Regions from separate parts of the Ectopseudomonas khazarica genome, predicted to be linked through region 3. Evidence: predicted binding sites of a transcription regulator. Region 3 holds the regulator's gene; each other region holds the start of a gene.

Region 1 (6,011 bases), 310 kb from region 3:
GATCATCACCTCCACCAGCCAGTTCACCCTCGACACCTATGTGGTGCTGGATGCCGACGGCGGCTCGATCGGCAACAACCCGGCGCGCATCCAGCAGATCCGCGAGGGCCTGATCGAGGCCCTGAAGAACCCGGACGACTACCCGACCATCATCCAGCGCCGGGTACCGCGCCAGCTCAAGCACTTCGCCTTCGCGCCGCAGGTGACCATCCACAATGACGCGCAGCGCCCGGTGACCATCCTCGAGCTGACCGCGCCGGATCGCCCCGGCCTGCTGGCACGCATCGGGCGCATCTTCCTCGAATACGACCTGTCGCTGCAGAACGCCAAGATCGCCACGCTCGGCGAGCGCGTCGAGGACGTGTTCTTCGTCACCGACGCCAACAACCAGCCGCTGTCCGACCCGGAGCTCTGCGCACGCCTGCAGGAGACCATCGTCCGCCGTCTGTCCGAGCCTAGCAGCCCTACCCCGGCGCAGATCACCTTCTGACCCCGGCTCATGATGTGGCGCCGGACGCCACATCATGAGCCAGGATCAGATCCTGAAGCTGTCCACCAGCTGCTTGAGCCGGCCGACCTGCTGATCCAGCTCGGTACAGGCGCTCAGGCTGGCCTGCAGGTTGCGCACGCCGTCCTGGTTGAGCATGTTGATCTCGGTAATGTCCATGTTCAGGCTCTCGATCACCGAGGTCTGTTCCTCGGTGGCAGTGGCCACCGACTGGTTCATGCCGTCGATTTCGCCGATGCGGCGAGTCACGCCATCCAGCTTCTCGCCCGCCTGACCACCGATGCGCACACTGTCATCACTGAAGCGGCGACTCTCGCCCATGGTCGCCACCGCATCACGCGCGCCGGCTTGCAGTTGCTCGATCATCTGCTGGATTTCCAGGGCCGAACTCTGCGTGCGCTGCGCCAGGTTGCGCACCTCATCGGCCACCACGGCGAAACCTCGCCCGGCCTCGCCGGCACGCGCCGCCTCGATGGCGGCGTTGAGCGCCAGCAGGTTGGTCTGCTCGGAGATACCCTTGATCACGTCGAGGATCTGGCCGATGTCGCTGCTCTTCTCGCTGAGCACCTCGATGTGCCGACCGGAGGCCTGAATCTTCTCCGACAGTTCGCTCATCGAGCCCAGCGTGCGGTCGACCATGCCCTGGCCCTCCTCGGCATCGCGGCGCGCATCGCTGGCCTGCACGGAGGCGTCGGCGGCATTGCGCGCGATCTCCTGGGCTGCGGCGCCCAGCTCGTTGATCGCCGCCGCGACGCTGTCGGTGCGCGATGCCTGCTCGCTGGAGTTATCCATGGACGCGTTGGACGCCTGCACCACCGTGCTCACCCGGGCATGCACTTCACGAGTGGCCGAGGCCACCTCGCGGATCGACTCGTGGATTCGCTCGACGAAGCGATTGAAGGCGCCAGCCAGCTCACCGAACTCGTCGCCGGAAGCGATCGTGAGGCGCTGCGTCAGGTCCCCCTCGCCCTCGGCGATGCCGCCCATGGCATGGCTCATCACGTGCAGCGGGCGCAGCAGGATGCGGATCAGCGCGCCCAGCAGCAGCAGAATGGCCACCACACCGATGATCGTCACCATCAGCGCGGAGACGCGGAACTCGCTGAGCGCAGCGAAGGCCTTGCCTTCGTCGACCGACAGGCCGACGTACCAGCGCACGCCGGCCAGCCCCTGCACCGGCAGGAAGGTGACCAGGCGGGCGCTGCCATCGACCGCCGAAGCGCTCTGCAGGGTGGACTCCAGGCGAGGCGCCCCGCCCGGGAACAGCTCCGCCAGGGTCTTGAGCACCAGGCTCTTGTCAGGGTGCACCAGCACCGCGCCCTTTTCGTCGACCAGGAAGGCATAGCCCATCCCGCCCAGGTCGAAGGAGTTGAGAATGTCATCGACCGTCTGCAGTTTCAGGTCGCCACCGACCACCCCCAGCAGGTTGCCACCCGCGCTGACCGGGCGCGTGATGGTGATCAGCAGGCCGTCACGCGGGTCGGCGGCCAGATAGGGCGCTGTCAGCCCTGGCCCACCATTGCCCTGCGCGCTCTTGTACCAGGGCCGCTGGCGAGGATCGTAACCGGCGGGCAGCTCGCTGGCGGGGAACTGGGTGTAGGTGCCATCAGCCTGGCCAAAATAGGCATAGAGGAAGGCGGAAGCGATGCTGCGATGCTGCAGGTTCCTGCGCAGGGACGCCGGCGAGCTGTCGTCCTGCACCGACTCGGCGAGGTTGTCCAGCAGCTGCATGCGTCCATCCAGCCAGTGCTGGATGTTGCCGGTTGAGACCAGGCCGACATCATTGAGGTAGTTGGACAGGCTTTCGCGGATCGCCGTGCGCTGCAGGTAGTCGTTGTACAGCGCGAACGATGCGAAGGCCGCGATGACCACAAGGGAAGCAGCCAGCATGATCTTGTGACTGAATTTCAGGGTGCGCATGGGCAGAGTTCGCCATGAAAAGGGGGAGAGAACGGGTTGGCCTGACGCTATCGGCACGCGACGCCGGGCCTTGAGCGCTGCGTGCGTCGCAGACGCGACCTAAACGGACGAAAATCGGACGGACGAAGGGAATTTCCCCGCAAGGCCTGCCGTGCTAGTGTCGCCAGCTTTGTCACCGCCTCACAAAGGACCCGTCGGATCATCATGAACCACGCCCTCGCCCAGCTGCAGCCCTACCCGTTCGAGAAGCTCCGCGCCCTGCTCGCCGACGTGCAGCCTGCCAGCGACCGCTCGCCCATCGCGCTGTCCATCGGTGAGCCCAAGCACCGCTCGCCCGACTTCGTCGCCCAGGCGCTGACCGCCAACCTCGACAAGCTCGCCGTCTATCCGACCACCCTGGGCCTGCCGGAGCTGCGCCAGAGCATCGCCAACTGGTGCGAACGGCGCTTCGCCGTGCCGGCTGGCTGGCTGGATGCCGCGCGCCATGTGCTGCCGGTCAATGGCACCCGCGAGGCCCTGTTCGCCTTCACCCAGGCCGTGGTCGACCGCAACGCCAAGGGCCTGGTGGTCAGCCCCAACCCCTTCTACCAGATCTACGAAGGCGCGGCGTTTCTCGCCGGCGCAGAGCCGCACTACCTGCCCTGCCTGGAGGCCCACGGCTTCAACCCGGACTTCGATGCGGTGCCGACCGAGGTCTGGCAACGCTGCCAGATCCTCTTCCTCTGCTCGCCGGGCAACCCCACCGGCGCACTGATCCCGGTCGAGACCCTGAAGAAGCTGATCGCCCTGGCCGACCAGCATGACTTCGTGATTGCCGCCGACGAATGCTACAGCGAGCTGTACTTCGACGAGGCCGCGCCACCGCCCGGCCTGCTCAGCGCCTGTGCCGAGCTGGGCCGCAGCGATTTCGCACGCTGCGTGGTGTTCCACAGCCTGTCCAAGCGCTCCAACCTGCCCGGCCTGCGCTCCGGCTTCGTGGCCGGCGACGCCAGCATCCTCAAGCACTTCCTGCTGTACCGCACCTACCATGGCTGCGCCATGCCGGTACAGACCCAGCTGGCCAGCGTTGCCGCCTGGAACGACGAGGCCCACGTGCGCACCAACCGCGACATGTACCGCGAGAAGTTCGCCGCCGTGCTGGAGATCCTCGCTCCGGTGATGGACGTGCAGCGCCCGGACGGCGGCTTCTACCTGTGGGCACGCACGCCGGGTGACGATGCCACCTTCACCCGCGACCTGTTCGCCAGCGAACACGTCACCGTGGTGCCGGGCTCCTACCTGTCGCGCGAAGTGAACGGCGTCAATCCCGGCGCCGGCCGCGTGCGCATGGCCCTGGTCGCGCCGCTGGCCGAGTGCATCGAGGCCGCCGAGCGTATCGCCCGCTTCATTCGCGGCGCCTGAACGACGTCGAAACCGTCGCGGCCCAAGCCCCTGCCACAGGGGCCTGGGCCTGGAATTTCGGTTGTGTAGCCCGGAGACAATCCGCGGACTGCCGGCGATGGCGCCCCGGACGAGCTCCGGGCTACGCGCTTCCGGGGCTCAGCTCTTGTGCAGGCGCGCCTCGGCGATATCCAGGTCGCGCAGGATCTCGGCCAGCATGTCGTCATCCAGCTCGTTGTCCTTGCGCATGCGATACAGCTCCAGGCGCTGGGTACGCAGCGCCTGCAGGCGCAGGCGGTACTCCAGGCGGTCGACCTCGCGCTGATGCTCACGCGCCTCCTCGCCACCACGGGCACGCTCGAGCAGATCGCGGTACTCACTCATCAGCCTCGCCTTCACCTCGACCGAAGCGATTGCGCCCTCGGCATCGGCGGCGCGTTCGTCCTCGGACTCCAGGTAGCGAATGGCCGACTCCAGCATCAGCGCGCGATGGCGGTTGAGCTCACGCTCGTGCACGGCGGCGTTGTCCTGCGGCAGACGCGGCAGGATGCGTGGCAAGGCGACGCTGGCGACCAGCAATGACAACAGGATCACCCCGGCAGCGATCAGGATCAGCAGGTCACGCTCGGGGAAGGCCTCGCCGCTGTTGAGCAGCAACGGCAACGACATCACGCCGGCCAGGGTCACCGCCCCACGCACACCACCGAGCGTCAGCACCGCGCTGAGGGCGATGCGTGACTGCCCGGCGAACCGCGTGGGCTCGCCGCGCAACCGGCGCAGCGCCCCGGACATGCGCCAGTAGCTGTAGACCCAGACGAAGCGCAGCAGCATCAGCACGGCGTAGATCACCACCACCATGGCCAGGGCCTGCAGCGCGAAGCGCCAGGGCATCGCATGCTCGCCCAGCGCGGCGCCGAGGATGTCCGGCAGCTGCAAGCCGAGCAGCAGGAAGATCAGGCCGTTGAAGGTGAACTCCAGCAACGCCCAGACGCTGCGGTTGAGCATCCGCGTCGAGGTCTGCCTGGGCAGCAGATCGAGACGGCTCTGCATCATCCCCGCCGCGACGGCGGAGAGAATCCCGGAGAGCCCCAGGTGCTCGGCGGCCACGTAGGCGGCGAATGGCAACAGCAGCAGGAGCAGCACATGCGGGGCGGGGTCTTCCCAGCCTCGGCCGATCATCCAGGCACGCAGCCGCCCCAGCAGGTAGCTGAGCGCCACGCCGATGGCCAGCCCGCCAAACGCCACCAGGAGAAACTGCAGGCCGGCATCGGTGATCGAGAACACCCCGGTGAGCGTCGCCGCCACGGCGAACTTGAACGCCACCAGGCCGGAGGCGTCGTTCATCAGCGCCTCGCCCTGCAACAGGTTGTTCAGGGTGTTGGGCAAACGCCCATGGGTGATCGCCGAGACGGCCACCGCATCGGTCGGCGAGAGCACTGCGGCCAGGGCGAAACAGGCCGCCAGCGGCACCTGCGGCAACAGCCAGTGGATGACCTGCCCGGCCCCCAGGATGGTGAAGAACACCAGGGCGAACGCCAGCAGCAGGATCGGCGTACGCAGCTCCCGGAACTGCCCCTTGGGCATGCGCCAGCCGTCGACGAACAGCAAGGGCGGGATGAACAGCAGCAGGAACAGCTCGGGATCGAGGCGCACGTGCATGCCCAGGACCGGAATGGCCAGCAGCGCACCGATCAGGATCTGCAGTAACGGCAGCGGCAAGGGGATGAACTGGGCGGTAATACGGGTGCCACTGACCACCAGCAGCATGGTCAGAATGGTGTAGAGCAATTGCATGGCGCGAAACCGGCGGGAACGGGCGGGAGGCTGCGATTCTAGCGCCGTAACACTTCGCAGCGACAGCCACCGCCCAGCCGCGACATGACGTGGCATAATGGCCCGCCGTATTTCCCGGAGCTTCCGGCACGCCACTCATCAGAGGAAGATCAATGAGTTACGTCCTGTATGGCATCAAGGCCTGTGACACGATGAAAAAGGCCAGAACCTGGCTCGAAGAGCACCAGGTCGACTATGCCTTTCATGACTACAAGAGCGCCGGAATCGACCGTGCGAGCCTGGAGAAGTGGTGCAACGAGCATGGCTGGCAAACCATCCTCAACCGCGCCGGCACCACCTTCCGCAAGCTGGACGACACCCAGAAAAGCGACCTCGACCAGGCCAGGGCCATCGAGCTGATGCTGGCCCA
Region 2 (6,011 bases), 2.7 Mb from region 3:
GACGATCATCGCGCCGACCAGCACCACGGCCATCGGGCCGCGCTCGGTGTCGAACAGGCAGACCACGCGTTCGTTGCGGGCAAACAGTTCCGGCACGTTCTCGGCCGTGGTCTGGTTCACCGAGAACAGGCGACCCGGTACGTAGACCATTTCCTTCAGTGTGCCGCCCAGCGGCATATGGACGCGGTGGTAGTCCTTCGGCGAGAGGTAGACGGTCGCGAACTGACCGCCCATGAAGGGCGCGGCACGCTCGGTGTCGCCACCGAGCAGTTCCACCGCGCTGAAACTGTGGCCCTTGGCCTGGAAGATGCGGCCATGCTCGATGGCGCCCAGCTGGCTGATCGCGCCGTCGGCCGGGCAGAGGATCGCGCCCGCCGTCTCGTCCAGTGGACGGGCACCGTCTTTCAGCGCACGGGTGAAGAAGGCGTTGAAGTGTTCGAAGGCGCGCAGGTCTTCCACCTGCGCTTCGCTCATGTCGACCTGGTACTGCTTGGCGAACCACGAGATCAGCGGGTTCTTCAGCCAGCCGATACGGCATTCGGCAACGTAGCCGATCAGGCGCGACAGCAGGTGATGAGGCAGCAGGTACTGACTGAGAATGAAGAGACGTTGTTTCATCGTGTTTCCTTGAGGGTTCTGAGTCGGCGCAGGCATCCCCGTGCCGGGTACAACTGATGGTCGACGGCGTCAGCGTTCGACAGGTGTATCGGGCAGGTTGCCCCATTCGGACCAGGAACCAGCGTAGGCCTTCACGCGCGGATAACCCAGCGCCTTGGCGACCACGTAGCTGAAACCCGAGCGGCGATGGGTCTGGCAGTGAGTGATCACTTCCTTGTCCGGGGTGATGCCGAGATCGTGCAGGACGTCGCCGATATCCGTGCGGATGCGCATGCCGCGCTGCGGGTCCATTGCGGCGGTCCATTCGAAGTGCGTGGCGCCCGGGATGTGCCCGCCGCGTGCGGAGCTGAGTTTCTCGCCGTGGTATTCATCCGCGCCGCGTACATCCCAGATGGCCAGGTCGGCGGCGTCCAGGCGCTGCTGGATGTATTCGCGGGTGGCCGTGGGTTCGTCGCTCAGCGTCAGCGACACCTGGGTACGCGAGACCTCGGGGGTTGTCTGGCTCAGGGGGCGGCCGTCGCTGATCCAGGCCTGCAGGCCGCCGTTGAGGAAGTGCTGGCGAGCATGGCCGATCACGTCGAGCAGCCAGATGAAGCGCCCGGCCCAGGGGCCGCCTTCGTCGTCGTAGACCACGTAGGTGGCATCCGGGCGATGGCCGATATCGGCGAACAACGCTTCGAGTTGCGCCTGTTCGGGCAGCAGGCCGGGTGCCGGAGGCTGGCCCAGCTGCGTGCGCTTGGCGTCGGCCCAGCGCGCGCCGGGTATGTGGCCACTGGCGTAGCGTGCTGCGCTGCTGAGGTCGAGCAGGATCAGCTCGGGCGCGTCCAGGCGCGCTTCCAGTTCAGCGGGCTCGATCACCAGAGGCAGGTTGTCGAAGGCGGACATGGCAGCGTCCCTAAATGAAAAGAGGTCGATTGTAGCGGAAACCGAGGGGCGTCAGCGTCCACGGCGGGCGAAGCTGCCCAGGGCGCGCTCGATGCACTGCACGGTCTTGCCGAACGCCTGCAGGCTGACCTCGTTGAGCGGCTGGCCGCCCTGGTCGGCCACCAGCAGCATGACCACCCGGCCGTTGCTGGCCAGGGAGCGCAGCAGCAGATGCTCGCTGGGAAACAGGGCCTTGAGGTTGCCCGGCAGTAGAGCGGAGAACTTGGCGACGTTGGCGGGCGTGAGACGCAGCTGGCCCGGCTCGCTGAGCAGGCGCCTGAGGACCTGGCTCTGTGCGGGATCCAGGCTGAGCGTTGCCGCGCTGGCGTCCAGCCCGGCCTGTTGCTGGGTTTGCAGGCGACTGTGCTGGCGGTCGGCGAGCAGCACGAGAACCCGTTTCAGGCCACAGGCCTGCAGGGCGTCGCGGGCGCAGGCAGTCAGTTGCGGCACATTGGCGAAGGCACTGGGTTCGGCGAGCAGGCGTGCACACTGCTGGCGCCAGGCGGCGAGGTCGTCGCGCTGGGGTGGGGCGGCACTGCTGCTGCGGGCCGGTTTCAGGCGGTGCGCGTCCCAGGGCCAGAGCAGCGCCTGCGCCGGGTGCCACAATGCACTGTCATGCAGCAGGCGGGCACTGCTCACGGCATGCTGATGCACTTCCTGCTGCAGCTCGTTCAGCGGCAGTTGCAGGTACAGCCCGGTGAGCCGCTGCCAGCGCAGGGTGTGAGGTGTGTCCCAGGCCTGGTGGGCGGAGACGGCCAGGCCGTTGGCCAGCAGCACGCAGTTGCTGGGCTGGGTCAGCCAGTGGCGCAGCGGTGTGTCCGCGTCGAGCATCTGCTGCTGGTGCAGGGGATGTTCGTAGTCGCGTGCGATGTGCAGCGCCTTGATCAGCTGGCGGCGATCGCGCTCCAGTAGGCGGTAGCCGCGCACGATCCATTCCGGCAGGCGCCAGCGCTCGGCCAGGCGCACGCAGAGCTGTATCAGCGGCACGCCCAGCAGCTCCTTCTCCACCACTCCGGGGCGTTCGCCTTTCAGCAGCACGCGCTGTTCCCAGGCTTCGAACAACTGCGGGTGGGCGCACAGCAACGGCCACAGGGGGGCGAGGAACAGCAGGCTGCAGCCGTGCAGCTCGTTCCACAGGCGCGCCAGGCGGGCGCCGAACAGGCCGCGAGCCTGCTGGCTGGCGTGCTGGCTGATCATCAGGATCTGGCGAAACGCCAGGGGGATTTCGTCTTCCGGCAGCGCTGGCGCCTGGCTCAGCAAGGCTTCGCAACGACTCAGGCCGAGACGCGAGAGCGCGGTTTCGACGCTTTCGGCCGGCTCGCTCAGGCTGTTGTTCGACTGGTTGGCCTCGCGCAGGACCTGCAGGGCGAACGACGGACTGGACTCGATGGCTTCGGCAATTTCGCGCCAGGTACGGCGGCTGTCGCCCAGGAAGCGACGCAAGCGCACATGCTGCTGCTGTTCGATCGGCAACGGCAGCTTGGCCAGTTGTTGCAACCAGGCGTCCAGGGTGCGCGGCAGGGGCTTTGGCGTCGACATGTGGGTTGAGCCGAACTGGCTTTTGACCTTAACTGGCTATAGTCTGGCGCATAAGCTCCGATAATTAGAAGGGTTGTTTTTAATAACCCATCCTCTTGGCTCTGCAAGCGTTCCTTTATGGCAAAAATCATAGGCATCATCGTCGTCTTCGGCTGCGTGTTCGGTGGGTTCGTCCTTTCGGGCGGGCAACTGATGGCACTGGTCCACCCGTTCGAGGTGCTCATCATCGGTGGTGCGGCCCTGGGGGCGTTCCTGCAGGCCAACCCCGGCAGCATGTTCATGACGGTGTTCAAGAAGTCGCTGAGCATGTTCGGCTCGCGCTTCACCCACACCTACTACCTGGAAGTGCTCAAGCTGCTCTACGAGATCCTCAACAAGAGCCGGCGCGAGGGGATGATGGCCATCGAGGCGGATGTCGAAGACCCGAATGCCAGCCCGATCTTCAGCAAGTATCCCGCGGTGCTCAAGGATGCCCGCATGACCGCGTTCATCTGCGACTACCTGCGCATCATGTCGTCCGGCAACATGGCTCCGCACGAGCTCGAGGGTCTGTTCGACATGGAGCTGGCCAGCCTCAAGGAAGAAGTCGAGCACCCGGCCCATGCGGTCGCCAAGGTCGCCGACGGCATGCCGGCCATGGGTATCGTTGCGGCGGTACTGGGTATCGTGATCACCATGTCGATTCTCGCCGAGGCGGATAACGCGCAGATCGGCGAAAAGGTGGGGACGGCCCTGGTCGGTACCTTCCTCGGCATTCTGGCTTCCTACGGCTTCTTCGGCCCGCTGTCCGGCGCGCTGGAGCACGACGCCAAGGAAGAGCTGAACCTCTACGAGGCGATCAAGGCGACCCTGGTGGCGTCGGCTTCGGGCATGCCGCCGACCCTGGCGGTAGAGTTCGGGCGCAAGGTGCTGTTCCCGGCCCATCGCCCGAGCTTCAGCGAGCTCGAGCAGGCCATGCGCGGCAACTAAGCCATGGAAAACAACCAACCCATCATCGTCAAGCGCGTCAAGAAAAGCGCTGGCGGCCATCATGGCGGTGCCTGGAAGATCGCTTTCGCCGACTTCGCCACGGCGATGATGGCGTTCTTTCTGGTGATGTGGCTGATGTCCTCGGCCACGCCCGAGCAGAAGCGCGCGATTTCCGGTTACTTCCAGGACCCCATCGGCTTCACCGAGAGCGCCAGCCCCTACGCGATCGACCTCGGCGGTACGCCGACGCCGGCGCCCGAGCGAACGCTCAACCCGGACATTTCCGAAACGCCGGAGAGCCAGCCGGACGAAACCGGTGTCAGCACCGATCAGATCGAAACCCTGGCCGACAAGATGGAGCAGGAGCGCCTGGAGCTGCTGCTGCAGGAACTGCAGAACAAGGTCGAGGAAAACCCGGAGCTGCAGCGCTTCAAGGACCAGATTTTGTTCGAGATCACCCAGGACGGCCTGCGCATCCAGATCATGGATGCCGCCAACCGGCCGATGTTCGCCCTTGGCAGTGCCGAGCTGCAGCCGTATTTCGAGGACATCCTGCTGGCCATGGCCGATACCATTCGCGCCGTGCCGAACAAGATCAGCGTCAGCGGCCACACCGATGCCAAGCCCTTCGTCGGGCGCGGTGATTTCGGCAACTGGGAGCTGTCTGCCAACCGTGCCAACGCCGCGCGCCGTACCCTGGTCGCTGGCGGCTACCCGGACGAGCAGGTAGCGCGGGTGGTCGGCTACGCCTCGTCGGCGCTGTTCGACCGCGAGGACCCGCTGAACCCGGTCAACCGACGCATCGATATCGTCGTGCTGACCAAGCGTGCGCAGCGCAACATCGAAGGTGAGCAGGGCGCCGGAGGCGAGCCGGCGACGCCGGATCAGCCGCCTGCCGAAGGCGCGCCTGGCAACACCGGCGAGGCGCTGCCGGCCGACCAGCTGCGTGAGCAGTTGAACATCTTCGACAGCAGCAACAGCCCGCTGGACCAGCTCAACCGTCAGTAATCGTCTTCGGGCAGGCTGGCGAGGATGTGCCGGTAGCTGGCCATGCGCTGCGGCTGGATGCGCCCCTCATCCAGGGCCTGGAGCAGCGCGCAGCCGGGCTCGCGGTCGTGCTTGCAGTCGCGGAAGCGGCAGCGGCCGAGCAGGTCGTGGAATTCGATGAAACCTGCCTCCACATCATCCCGGCTGACATGGCCGAGGCCGAACTCACGGATGCCGGGCGAGTCGATCAGCTGGCCGCCACCGGGGAAGTGGAACAGCCGCGCCGTGGTGGTGGTGTGGGTGCCCTTGCCGGTCAGCTCCGAGAGGGCGCCGACGCGGGTGTCGACCCCCGGCAGCAGGCCGTTGACCAGCGATGACTTGCCCACCCCGGACTGGCCGACGAAGACGCTGACGTGGCCGTCGAGGCGCTTTTTCAGCTGCTCCATGCCATCGCCCTGGTGCGCCGACACCTCGAGCAGCGGGTACTCCAGCTGGCGGTAGACCTTGAGCAGTGCCTCCAGCGCGACCTGGTTCTGCTCGTCGATCAGGTCCGCCTTGTTCAACAGCAGCAGCGGGCGTATCCCGGCATGCTCCGCCGCCACCAGGTAGCGGTCGATCAGGTTGGCGTGCGGCTCGGGCATGGGCGCAAAGACGATGACGATCTGGTCGACGTTGGCCGCCACCGGCTTGAGCTGGCCGCGCATGTCGGGGCGGCACAGCTCGCTGTCGCGTGGCAGTTGCGCGACGATGACACCGTCGCCCTGGTTGCCGGGGCGCCACACCACCCGATCACCGGTGACCAGGGCGGGCAGGTTGGCTCGCAGGTGGCAGCGAAAGATCTGGCCGGCCAGTTCATCCTGCAGGCCCTCGACTTCCACCTGAACGCCGAAATGGGCGATCACCAGGCCCGTCTGCTCGGGGCCGAGGTCACCACCTTCCAGGGCTTCGACAGCGCGTGACTCGCGCTTGGCCGC
Region 3 (6,011 bases):
GCGTATCTCCGAAGTGAGCGCGCGTTTCACCCTGGATGCCATGCCCGGCAAGCAGATGGCCATCGACGCCGACCTCAACGCCGGCCTCATCGACCAGGTCGAGGCCAAGAAGCGCCGCAGCGAAGTGGCGCAGGAGGCCGACTTCTACGGTTCCATGGACGGTGCCAGCAAGTTCGTCCGCGGTGACGCCATCGCCGGTTTGCTGATCCTGTTCATCAACCTCATCGGCGGTATCGCCATCGGCGTGCTGCAGCACAGCCTGGCCTTCTCCGACGCCGGCAAGGTCTACACCCTGCTGACCATCGGTGACGGCCTGGTGGCGCAGATTCCTTCCCTGTTGCTGTCCACGGCAGCGGCGGTGATGGTGACCCGCGTGTCCACCTCCGAGGACATGGGCGCGCAGGTCAACCGGCAGATGTTCGCCTCGCCGCGTGCGCTGGCCGTGGCCGCAGCGATCATGATCGCCATGGGCCTGGTGCCGGGCATGCCGCACTTTTCCTTCATCGGTCTGGGCCTGATCGCCGCCGGTGGCGCGTACTGGATCGCCCATCGCCAGCGCAAGGCCAAGGAAGAGGAGGTCAAGGAGGTCCAGCGTCAGCAGGAGCTGCTGCCGGCGCAGAAGGCCCAGGAGGTCAAGGAACTGGGCTGGGATGACGTCACCCCGGTGGACATGGTCGGCCTGGAGGTGGGCTATCGCCTGATTCCGCTGGTCGATCGCAACCAGGGCGGCCAACTGCTGGCGCGGATCAAGGGCGTGCGCAAGAAGCTCTCGCAGGAAATGGGCTTTCTCATGCCCTCGGTGCACATCCGCGATAACCTCGACCTGGCGCCCAACGCCTATCGCCTGACGCTGATGGGCGTCAGCGTCGCCGAGGCGGAGGTCTATCCCGACCGGGAACTGGCGATCAACCCCGGCCAGGTGTTCGGCCCGCTCAATGGGATCGCCGCCAAGGATCCGGCGTTCGGCCTGGAGGCGGTATGGATCGACCCCAGCCAGCGTGATCAGGCGCAATCGCTCGGCTACACCGTGGTCGACGCCAGTACGGTGGTCGCGACTCACCTCAACCAGATCCTGCACAAGCACGCCCACGAGTTGCTCGGTCACGAGGAAGTGCAACAGCTCATGCAGTTGCTGGCCAAGAGCTCGCCCAAGCTGGCCGAGGAGCTGGTGCCGGGGCTGGTGTCGCTGTCGACCCTGCTCAAGGTGTTGCAGGCACTGCTGCAGGAGCAGGTGCCGGTACGCGATATCCGCACCATCGCCGAGGCGATCGCCAACGTCGCGCCGAAGAGTCAAGATCCCGCCGCGATGGTCGCCGCAGTCCGCGTGTCGCTGGCCCGCGCAATCGTGCAAAGCATTGTGGGACTAGAGCCGGAGCTGCCTGTGATCACCCTGGAGCCAAGGTTGGAACAGATATTGCTGAACAGTCTGCAGAAGGCCGGTCAGGGCAGCGAGGATGGCATCCTCCTCGAGCCCGGCATGGCTGAAAAGCTGCAGCGTTCCCTGGTGGATGCGGCGCAGCGCCAGGAAATGCTCGGCAAACCGGTGATCCTGCTGGTGGCCGGTCCGATCCGGGCGATGCTCTCGCGCTTCGCGCGGCTGGCGGTACCCAGCATGCACGTGCTGGCGTACCAGGAAATTCCGGACAACAAGCAGGTCACCATAGTCGCTACGGTTGGCCAGAACTGAGGTAAAGGGTCATGCAGGTCAAACGCTTCTTCGCCGCCGATATGCGGACCGCCATGAAACTGGTGCGTGACGAATTGGGCGCCGATGCCTCGATCATCGGCAACCGCCGCGTGGCTGGCGGTGTGGAGCTGACGGCTGCGCTGGATTACCAGGCGCCGGCCCCGGCACGCCCGAACCCGGCGCTGGAAGCCGAATTGCGCAAGACCCAGGCGCGCATCGCCAGCGCCCAGGCCGAGCTGACCACCCGTGCCGAACAGGATGCCGGCAAGGATCGCCAGTTGTTCGCCAACGAGTCGCTGCTGGCGCCCGAGCTGCCGGCGACGCCGGTCAAGCCGCAACGCCCGCTCGAGGCGCCTGTCGCCGCTGCACCGGCGGTCGATCCCCGGGCCCTGGACGCGATGCGCTTCGAGCTGCATGGCCTGCGTGAGCTGATCGAAGTCCAGCTGGGGTCCATCGCCTGGGGGCAGTTGCAGAATCGTCGTCCGCAGCAGGCCAACCTCTGGCGCCGCCTGCAGCGCATGGGCCTGTCGGCCGAGCTGTCGCAAGCCCTGCTGAGCAAGGTGGCCGGTGTGGCCGAGCCGCGTCAGGCCTGGCGCATGCTGCTGGCCCACCTGGCTCACGCGATCAGGACGCCCAAGGTCGAGCCGCTGGAAGAGGGTGGGGTGATCGCCCTGGTCGGTCCGGCCGGCATGGGCAAGACCACCACGCTGGCCAAGCTGGCTGCGCGCTACGTGCTTAAGTACGGCGCGCAGCAGGTCGCTCTGGTGAGCATGGACAGCTATCGTATTGGCGCACAGGAGCAACTGAAGACGCTTGGGCGTATCCTTGGCGTATCGGTGACCCAGGTCGATCCCGGTCAGTCTCTGCTGCAGGCTCTGACGCCGCTGGCCAAGAAACGCGTGGTGCTGGTCGACACCGCAGGCCTGCCGGGTAACGATCCGGCACTGCGCCTGCAGCTGGAGAGCCTGGCGTCGCCACGCATCAAGTCGAAGAATTATCTGGTTTTGGCGGCAACGAGTCAGAACCAAGTGCTCAAGGCGGCCTACCATAGTTACAAGCGCTGCGGACTTTCTGGTTGCATACTGACCAAGCTGGACGAGGCTGCGAGCCTGGGCGAGGTATTGGGTCTGGCTATAGGCCAGCATCTGCCGGTAGCCTATGTGACAGACGGGCCGCGCATTCCGGATGACCTGCAGGTGCCGCGCAGCCACCAGCTGGTCAGCCGCGCAGTGGGCCTGCAGTCTGCGGAGGAGCCGAGTGAGGACGCCATGGCGCAGTTGTTCGCCGGGCTCTATCACCAGCCCGCGCAGCGCGCCGGCTGAACGGCGACGATGTTGCACCCTCTCGCGCATGAGCGCGGGAGTGAACGGCCTGATGGTCAAGTCGAAGTTAGACAAGGTGTAGAAAGAACATGGGTATGCATCCCGTACAGGTGATTGCGGTGACCGGCGGCAAGGGTGGCGTCGGCAAGACCAATGTGTCGGTGAATCTGTCCATGGCCCTGGCCGACCTCGGTCGGCGGGTGATGCTGATGGACGCCGACCTGGGGCTGGCCAACGTCGACGTGCTGCTGGGGCTCACACCCAAGCGCACCCTGGCCGATGTGATCGCCGGCGAGTGCGATCTGCGTGACGTGCTGCTGCAGGGGCCGGGCGGCATTCGCATCGTGCCGGCCGCGTCGGGCACGCAGAGCATGGTCAGCCTCACGCCGATGCAGCATGCCGGGCTGATCCAGGCATTCAGCGACATCAGCGAAAACCTCGATGTCCTGGTGATCGACACCGCCGCCGGTATCGGCGACGCGGTGGTCAGCTTCGTCCGGGCGGCGCAGGAAATCCTCGTGGTGGTGTGCGACGAACCGACCTCCATCACCGATGCCTACGCCCTGATCAAGCTGCTCAACCGTGACCATGGCATCAGCCGTTTCCGCGTCCTGGCCAACATGGCTCACAGTCCGCAGGAAGGGCGCAATCTCTTTGCTAAGCTGACCAAGGTGACGGATCGTTTTCTTGATGTCGCCCTGCAGTATGTCGGCGCCGTGCCCTACGACGAGTGCGTGCGCAAGGCCGTGCAGAAGCAGCGTGCCGTCTATGAGGCGTTCCCACGATCCAAGTGCGCCCTGGCGTTCAAGGCGATTGCTCAGAAGGTCGACACCTGGCCGTTGCCGGCCAACCCCCGCGGCCATCTGGAGTTCTTCGTCGAGCGTCTGGTGCAGCAACCGACGGCTGACAGTGCCGTATGACAGCAGCTTCTGGACTTCGTATGTACAACAAGGCGCAGGCGCAGGACTCCCAGCACCAGTTGATCGAGCGCTATGCCTCCCTGGTCAAGCGCATCGCCTACCACCTGCTGGCACGCCTGCCAGCCAGCGTGCAGGTCGATGATCTGATCCAGGCGGGGATGATCGGGCTGCTCGAGGCCTCGCGCAAATACGACTCCAGCAAGGGTGCCAGTTTCGAAACCTTCGCCGGCATCCGCATTCGCGGTGCCATGCTCGACGAGGTACGCAAGGGCGATTGGGCGCCGCGTTCCGTGCACCGTAACAGCCGTATGGTCAGCGATGCGATTCGTGCAGTCGAAGCCCGAACCGGGCGCGACGCTAAAGATCACGAGGTTGCTGCCGAACTCCAATTGAGTCTGGAGGATTACTACGGCATTCTTGGCGACACTTTGGGCAGCCGCCTGTTCAGCTTCGACGACCTCTTGCAGGATGGCGAGCACGGCGGGTTGCACGAAGACGCCGGGCACACCCACCTCGAACCTTCGCGGGACCTCGAAGACGAACGCTTTCAGGCGGCTTTGGCCGAGGCCATCGCCGGTTTGCCCGAGCGTGAACGTCTCGTGCTGGCGCTGTATTACGATGAAGAACTGAACTTGAAAGAAATCGGTGAAGTGCTGGGGGTTAGCGAGTCACGTGTGAGCCAACTGCACAGTCAGTGCGCGGCACGCCTGCGCTCGCGACTGAGTGAATGGCGCGCAGGCTGAACAGCGGCGTACTCGCAGGCGGAAGCGGTTTCTCGATTAAAGGACGTAGTTGCAAGCGCAATACGTTTGGGACTGTACGGAGGTCGACTTGGACAAGAACATGAAAATCCTCATCGTTGACGATTTCTCGACGATGCGACGGATCATCAAGAACCTCTTGCGGGACTTGGGTTTCACCAACACCGCAGAAGCCGATGACGGCACGTCGGCGCTGCCGATGCTGCAGAGCGGCAGCTTCGACTTTCTGGTGACCGACTGGAACATGCCCGGCATGACCGGTATCGACTTGCTGCGCGCCGTTCGCGCCGACGAGCGTCTCAAGCACCTGCCGGTGCTGATGGTGACCGCCGAAGCCAAGCGCGACCAGATCATCGAGGCGGCTCAGGCCGGCGTGAATGGCTACGTGGTCAAACCCTTCACCGCCCAGGTGCTGAAGGAAAAGATCGAGAAGATCTTCGAGCGAGTCAACGGCTGATGTCGGCCGCGAGGGTGCTATGGAACATGATGACTCCACGATGGGTGACCTCGAGTCGACCCTGAAAAACAACGCCCGTGACCTGGTCGATAGCCTCGAACAAGGCAATTTCGGCGCCGCGGTGCAACTGATCAACGAACTCAACAAGGTCCGTGATCGCGGGCTCTATCACGAGGTCGGCAAGCTGACCCGTGAGTTGCACAACGCCATCGTCAACTTTCAGATCGACCCGCGCATGCCGCATGCGCAGGAGCTGTCGCAGATCGCCGATGCGACCGAACGCCTGAACTACGTCGTTACCCAGACCGAGAGGGCGGCCAACCGCACCATGGACCTGGTGGAGCAGAGCGCTCCGCTGGTCAATGACCTGAGCGATGAGGCGCAGAGCCTGAGCGCCGAATGGGGCCGTTTCATGCGTCGCGAGATGGGCGCCGAAGGGTTCCGCGAGCTGGCCAAGCGCGTCGAGCTGTTCCTCGCGCGCAGCGAGCGTGACGGCGCCAAACTGTCCAATCACCTCAACGACATTCTGCTGGCGCAGGACTATCAGGACCTCACCGGGCAGGTGATCAAGCGGGTCACCCAGCTGGTGACCGAGGTGGAAGGCAACCTGCTCAAGCTGATGCTGATGGCCAGCCAGGTCGACCGTTTTGCCGGCATTCAGCATGACCACGAAGCGTTGCGTGCCGAACAGGAAAAAATAAAAGAGCCATCGCGGGGTGAAGGTCCGCAGATTCATGCCGATAAGCGTGATGACGTTGCCTCCAGTCAGGACGATGTCGACGACCTGCTGTCCAGCCTAGGGTTCTAAGGAGCACACAATATGAGCTTCGGCGCCGATGAAGAGATCCTCCAGGACTTCCTGGT

Evidence for each region. The regulator FliA, encoded in region 3, starts transcription of late flagellar genes. The targets are predictions, from matches to a motif close to CTAAAGTTTNNNNNNNNNNNGCCGNTAA.
Region 1: the regulator FliA is predicted to act here: its motif matches at 2,476-2,503, upstream of JLK41_RS17325 (methyl-accepting chemotaxis protein).
Region 2: the regulator FliA is predicted to act here: its motif matches at 3,118-3,145, upstream of motA (flagellar motor stator protein MotA).

The regions. Positions count from the first base shown of each region.
Region 1 is NZ_CP068551.1:3,674,608-3,680,618, forward strand. It holds gene JLK41_RS17320 ([protein-PII] uridylyltransferase) at 1-490, shown strand, start outside; gene JLK41_RS17325 (methyl-accepting chemotaxis protein) at 536-2,428, opposite strand; gene dapC (succinyldiaminopimelate transaminase) at 2,633-3,829, shown strand; gene JLK41_RS17335 (Na+/H+ antiporter) at 3,968-5,602, opposite strand; gene JLK41_RS17340 (ArsC family reductase) at 5,755-6,011, shown strand, end outside.
Region 2 is NZ_CP068551.1:697,261-703,271, forward strand. It holds gene asd (archaetidylserine decarboxylase) at 1-618, opposite strand, end outside; gene JLK41_RS03175 (rhodanese-like domain-containing protein) at 688-1,503, opposite strand; gene JLK41_RS03180 (HDOD domain-containing protein) at 1,555-3,081, opposite strand; gene motA (flagellar motor stator protein MotA) at 3,199-4,050, shown strand; gene motB (flagellar motor protein MotB) at 4,054-5,058, shown strand; gene rsgA (small ribosomal subunit biogenesis GTPase RsgA) at 5,052-6,011, opposite strand, start outside.
Region 3 is NZ_CP068551.1:3,368,869-3,374,879, reverse strand. It holds gene flhA (flagellar biosynthesis protein FlhA) at 1-1,687, shown strand, start outside; gene flhF (flagellar biosynthesis GTPase FlhF) at 1,699-3,009, shown strand; gene fleN (flagellar synthesis regulator FleN) at 3,099-3,929, shown strand; gene fliA (RNA polymerase sigma factor FliA) at 3,926-4,672, shown strand; gene JLK41_RS16060 (chemotaxis response regulator CheY) at 4,773-5,147, shown strand; gene JLK41_RS16055 (protein phosphatase CheZ) at 5,167-5,955, shown strand; gene JLK41_RS16050 (chemotaxis protein CheA) at 5,968-6,011, shown strand, end outside.